Regions from separate parts of the Echinicola rosea genome, predicted to be linked through region 1. Evidence: riboswitches for the same ligand, from Rfam matches in the RefSeq annotation. Region 1 holds a riboswitch; the other holds the start of a gene.
What was found. Region 1 has a riboswitch for S-adenosylmethionine ahead of metX (homoserine O-acetyltransferase MetX). Riboswitches for the same ligand answer to the same signal wherever they lie in the genome.

Region 1 (3,212 bases):
AAACCAAAATATAGCGACCAAAAAAGAGCAATCACAAGCCTAAAGGATCGGTATAAGACACAAGCACTTCAAAACCAAGGCTCGAGAAATACTCGGGCCTTTTCTCTTTTTTGGGCTTTCTCTTTATTTTTCGTTTATATATTTCCCCGTATTATACACATATTACACTATTTAATATACCATTCGTAATATTCAAACGATCCAATCCATCCAGAAGCATCGTAGATAGTTTGTATAAATCACAACTCACTATCTTATGAAAACAATAGCAAAAACAATTTTAAGAACAACACTCATCGCCCTACCTACATTAGGCTTCTATTCCTGTGACAACGATGAGGAAATGGACATGCCGGAAAATGAAGTGGCATCCCTATTCGTATCCAGCAATACCAGTGGAATGATCACCATTTTAGATTTCGCCTCAATGGATGGCATAGGCAGCAGCACTGTCGCTTCTGCCGGTGCAGATGCCGATGGGATTTATTATGATGAGGAAGAAGATCAAATCATCCAATTGGTGCGTAGCGACAATTCGCTAAACGTCTATTCTGATATCATGGCCGCTAAGATGGACGATGGACTGTCCGCCTCACTGGAACTAAGCGGGACAGGCGGCTTTGTGAGTGGGCGTGAAATTGCTGTCATGAATGATATGGTCATCGTGGCGGAATCACCTGTAGAGGCCAACGGCAATCAGAGCAGCCTTTATGTTTACCAAAAAAATGCCAATGGATTTTCTCTTCAAAACACCTACCAGGTAGATTTTGCCTTGTGGGGTATCCACATAGAAGGCAATACCCTCTATGCTATCGTGGACAAAACGGCTGACCTCGCCGTCTTCAACAACTTCATGGCCAATACTGACGGCATGATCACGCCGGATAAACGTGTCACCATCGAAGGGCTCGGGAGGACCCATGGACTGACCTATTCGATGGAAGATGACCTGATGGTCCTTACTGACATAGGTGAAGCATCTTCAGACAGTGATGGCGGTTTGGTCATCATCACAGATTTTACCAGCACACTTAGCAGCACCTCTGACGGTGGCACCATTTCTATGAATGACCAAGCCAGGATCGAAGGCAGCAACACCATGCTGGGCAATCCCGTGGATGTCGCCTACAGTGAAGATAGTAAAATGATTTTCGTGGCTGAAAGGGCCAATGGAGGCGGAAAAGTACTGGTTTACGACTACTTCTCCTCAAATGGCAATCCTTCTCCGGCTTATAACTGGGACGTTGCAGGTGCTTCTGCCGTCTATTACTATGAGGACTAGGCAAGCATTGATCTCGGTTTAGTCAAACCTACTCCATCCATGATTATAAAGGGAGCTACACACTCTTCTACTCCCAAAGGTGCGCTGATTTATTCAGGCACCTTTTCCCTTTTATCCCTTCTGCTTTCGATACCTTTCGAACAGTAAACCAATTCCATAACGCTTTTGAGGACGTCGCTTCACTCAAACGCATCAAAACCCTAATTCTCTATCGATTTTATAGGGTTTTTAAAAGGGAATTATTTTTAAAAAACTCTTTTTCGAATACTTGCAAGTTTAAAAATTGGATTGTTACTTTGTGCTATCCTTTACTTTTTAAAAGTACAAGGATTTATACAGAAGAGGTAAGAGACAGGCTCGCAGACCCTCTGGCAACCTGGAAAATCCAAGGTGCCAATTCCTGCCGAATGTGAATATCCGCATTTGGAAATATAAATTCTTAAACAATGAATTTTATAAAAAGGATACACACAGCAATACAACTTCACACACAAATCATCATAGCATTTCTTTTTACCGAAAGGGACAGTTTCATGCATCGTCGAATGTGCATGTGCAACTAAGCCCCCTACTTTGGTCCATACCGGACAACCCGATTCTTTTATATCCATTATTTGATGATCCCAGTTGACTGAAGTCAACGCTAAATTAAGAGTAAGAAAATGAATCTAACATCACCGTATCTGATTACCGATATGACACAGGAAACATTCCACTGTGAAGAGGAATTAAATCTCGAATCAGGTGAATCACTACCAGGATTTGAGATCAGCTATACTACTCAAGGGCATTTGACACCAAAAAAAGACAATGTCATCTGGGTATTGCATGCACTGACCGGGGATGCCAATGTCCACGAATGGTGGAGTGGTCTGGTGGGTGAAGACAAGTTTTTTGATCCTACCAAGTACTTCATCGTCTGTGCCAACCTGCTTGGATCATGTTATGGATCCACACAGCCCCTTAGCGAAAACCCCAAAACAGGAAAACCATACTATTATGACTTCCCAAACCTGTCCACACGCGACATGGCCAAGGCTTTTGACCGTCTTCGTCAGCATTTGGGAATTCAGCAGATCGACACCATCATCGGTGGATCACTCGGAGGCCAGGTAGCGTTGGAATGGTCATACAACTTGCAAGAACAGGTAAAGAAGACCGTAATAGTAGCCTCCAACTCAAAGACCTCCCCTTGGACGATCGGCTTCAATGAAGCCCAAAGGATGGCCATCGAATCCGACAGCACTTGGGGACAAAACTCTCCAGATGCAGGCAAAAAAGGCCTCGAAGCAGCCCGTGCCATAGGCATGCTCAGCTACCGGCACCAAGATATTTTCCATGCCAGCCAAGCCGAAACGGAAGAAAAAACGGACCATTTCCGCGTAAGCTCCTACCTGCGCTACCAAGGCCAAAAACTCTCCAACCGCTTTAATGCCCTCTCCTACTGGGTGCTTACCAAAGCCATGGATAGCCATGACCTGGGCAGAGGCAGAGGAGGTACCGCAAAGGCCCTGTCACAGATCAAGGCAAAAGTCCTCTCCATCGGGATCAACACAGACTTGCTCTTCACCAAAGAAGAGTCGCAGTTTATCAGCAAAAATGTCCCCAATGGCACGTATCGTGAGATTTCTTCCATCTATGGACATGATGCGTTTTTGGTAGAAAACGAACAATTAAATTATATTCTAACTTCTTTTTACTTGGAAAACAATGACTAACCACATTGGTTTGTTTGGCTTTGGAGTGGTCGGCCAAGGATATTATGAAATCGCTAAAAACGACCGCCTCGCGCTTTTACCTAAAACAATTGTCGTACAAAATAAAAATAAAGAACGAGATCATTCACTGCAGTTTTCTTTTGACCCAAAAGACATTTTGGATGCCCCTTGTGACATTGGAATAGAGCTGATCTCAGATCCTGTGCAGGCCT
Region 2 (3,212 bases), 1.7 Mb from region 1:
TTTCCCCAAGCTGGCCACTTTTAGCGCATCTATTCCCAAGCTGGCACCCCTAGTGCCTGCGGCGAGTTCTGATCGTACTTCTACAAGCTTAATGTTTCTCATAATGGGTAAATCTCTAGTAATCTCTAGTTTGTTATATTGGGCAAATCCGTTTTCATGGATTTATTGCCACAAAAGTAGTCAAAATTGTGCATTTATGGGAGGGGGAGGTTCTAAAGGTTGGCAGGTTATAGGGGAATGGGTAGTTGGATAGATCAGGGCGAACATATTTAAGAAAGTATCACAGTTTAAATACATCTGCCGGCCCAAAGGAATAGCTTGATATGTGCTAAAAATTAGGGTCCGGTGACCTCATACGGTTTTAATATGATCCTCCGCTAAAGATTGATTTGACAGATGCTCAGTTGCTGACTACAACACCCATAAATTCATCATATATACCCACTACATTACATATAATCAAATTCGCTACTGTTTATGTTTTATTCATCCTCTAAACCAACTGGTGTCTTTGCTTTCAGCATTTGCCGTGACAGGCTGCTGCTATCCTAATGTACAAACTTGGAGAAAGTGCCAGCGGCACGGATGATAGCTGAACTCCACAAAATTTATTAGTAGTTGTGCATGAACTGGTAGCTGGGTGTTACGTTTATCGTTTAGGAGGTTGTGTTGGTTTTCTCATTCGTGCATTTGGTTTTCAAGAATACCTGAATGTTAAAATGGAGGTGTATATTGTAATGATAAGATAGTTTTAAGTGCTGGTTTTCAGTGAAATAATATTATAAATTACAATCATAAATGGCAGTGTCGAGGACGTTTGCAATGGCATGTGGGATGGAATGGCGAAGTGAAAATAAGAGTGGGAAAATAATTCCCTACAAATTCTATAGGGAAATTAGTTTTTGTTGAAAATTGTTGTACCTTTGAAGCAGTTATTAGCGAAAAGCGGAGTATGCTCAGTAGCTGATTTATAAAGAATAGGGGAGAGAACAGGCTCAGCGAACCTATAGCAACCTATCCCTCTCAACAGAGATAAAGGTGCTAAATCCTGCCGAAATCATTTGAGGACCTATAAATGTAAAAGCCATGAGACAAACAATGCGAATGCGGAACCTGCTAAAAGAGCCAAAGAGGTGTTGTTGCTGATTGCAGCACATCCGCGGAAAAAATTAACTAGTAACCATACCAAATCAAGAAACCATGACAGCAATAGCTTCAAATTATAACATCTCCACTCAACACAACAATATCTTTAGTTTCCGATCGGTAAGTCGAAATAAGGTGACGGACCTGCGGTCGTTGAGTGCCTATGAATGGCTAGCACAAAATGAATTTGTCCAGTTGGAAGGCCAAGGATCTTTTGGTTTTCAGAATTATGCAGATGCCAACAAACAATTTCAAGCAATCTATTTTACCCTTAAAGGAGATTTGGCGGCACATTATGCGTTCTTCAGAGGAATCGTATTGGCAGGACAGCCGAAGGAGATTTACTTGGAGAATATTCATGAAAACAGGAGTTTTACATTGAAATTTTACAAAAAAAATGAAGAAGTGGCCAAGCAGTACCTGGAGAAAGTTTTCAGAATTGTAAATGAAGAAATCAGGTTTAAGCAAGTACTTAGAAAAGTGCTTGTCAATCAAGAGAAACATCGCTTAGAAGAAAAGTTGCTCTTTAATGAGCTGAGCAATTAATGATATAATAATAAGCCATCACTAATAACCATACAAAAGAACCCTTGCCAAATCGACAAGGGTTCCTTTTTTTAGGGTTTATGCATCAATTTAGAATAAAGCCATTTTTTTGGGGAGCTAAATTCTTTATGTATCGAAACAATGATACGCCACCAAGGTCCTACAATGCAATATGTAACTTACATTCGGTACAGGTTACGACATGCACTTGGTGCCTTTGTGAATTTGTGGCATTTTTTCTTATCTGAGGTTTTACCATTAAGAAAACTCCCAGCCCCCCAAACTTTTACGTTTGGTTCCAGATCAAGAAGGTTTTGGCTGCTTCGGAGTTATTTCCATCCGCCTCCGAGGCTGCGGTACAGCTCGATATTGGCGATGGCCAATTGGGTTTTTAGCCTTACCAGCTCCATTTGATTTTCCAGAGCGTCTTCCTGAGCATTGATGATTTCCAGGTAGCTGGCAAATCCACTTTGAAAGAGGAGAAAGGCATCATTTACCCCCTTATTGGTAACTTGAAGTCTTTCCTCTACAATGTCGTGAGCCTCCTGTAGCTTTTCGATGGTCACCAGTGCATTGGATACTTCCCCGACTGCACCGATGATGGTTTCCTTAAAGTCCAGCTGGGCGATTTCCCTCTCGTTGATCGCAATGAGGTGATTGGTTTTCAACTTACGGTTTTGGAAAATTGGCTGGAAAATGGCACCGTTTAACATGGCAAAGCCGGCTCCCAAAGGATCAAGAAAATGCTCGATCTGGAAGGAGTTTAGTCCAACCCCGCCACTAATGGTCAGGGATGGATATTTCATGGCCTGTGTCACCCCTACATTGGCATTGCTGATAATCAAGTTGTACTCGGACGCCGCGATATCCGGTCTGTTTTGGATGAGTTCCAGTGGGACACCCGTTTGGTAAGTACTGTCAAAGGTAATGTCCTCCAAGTGATGGACAAGCTCCAACTCTTGAGGTGATCGTCCCAACAGCTCATTGAGGCGCGTTTCCTGGATGGCATAATCCCGCTCTAAATCTGGGATCAATGCCTTTGCCCGTAGCATTTGCGATTCGGTTTGTTGCACCGCAAGGGAGGTGGCTTCTCCAGCGTCATACTGGAGCTTTACGATTCGTAGCGTATTTTTGCTCAATTCATAATTCCGTTTGGAGACGGTCAGTTGGGATTTGAGCATGAGCATGTTCAGGTAGGTGGTGGCGACTTCAGAAACCAATGCGGTCTGCAAGGCTTTTTTGAATTCCTGGGTTTTCATAAAGGAAGCCCTTGCGGCTTCTTTTTGCCACCGGAGTTTTCCCCATATGTCTATTTCCCAGCTGGCCTGCAAGGAGGAGACATACTCCAAACGCTCGGTGTATAGGGTGGTGGGAATGTCATCTCCATGGTTTCTTCTGGCCCTATTGGAGCCATAGTTGTTATAGTATTCCGAATAATATTCCCGGTTATATTTAAAAGGAGAAGCCCCTAGGGAAGGCAAGAAATTGGCTTTTGACTGCTGTAGGTTTTGATACCCAAT

Region 2: another riboswitch for S-adenosylmethionine. It lies ahead of FDP09_RS11305 (hypothetical protein); the one in region 1 lies ahead of metX (homoserine O-acetyltransferase MetX).

What each region holds. Positions count from the first base shown of each region.
Region 1 covers NZ_CP040106.1:4,494,131-4,497,342, forward strand. The annotation lists gene FDP09_RS17600 (30S ribosomal protein THX) at 1-43, shown strand, start outside; gene FDP09_RS17605 (hypothetical protein) at 257-1,282, shown strand; SAM riboswitch class I at 1,611-1,720, shown strand; gene metX (homoserine O-acetyltransferase MetX) at 1,945-3,000, shown strand; gene FDP09_RS17615 (homoserine dehydrogenase) at 2,993-3,212, shown strand, end outside.
Region 2 covers NZ_CP040106.1:2,812,027-2,815,238, forward strand. The annotation lists gene FDP09_RS11300 (arginase) at 1-102, opposite strand, end outside; SAM riboswitch class I at 966-1,078, shown strand; gene FDP09_RS11305 (hypothetical protein) at 1,201-1,692, shown strand; gene FDP09_RS11310 (efflux transporter outer membrane subunit) at 2,022-3,212, opposite strand, start outside.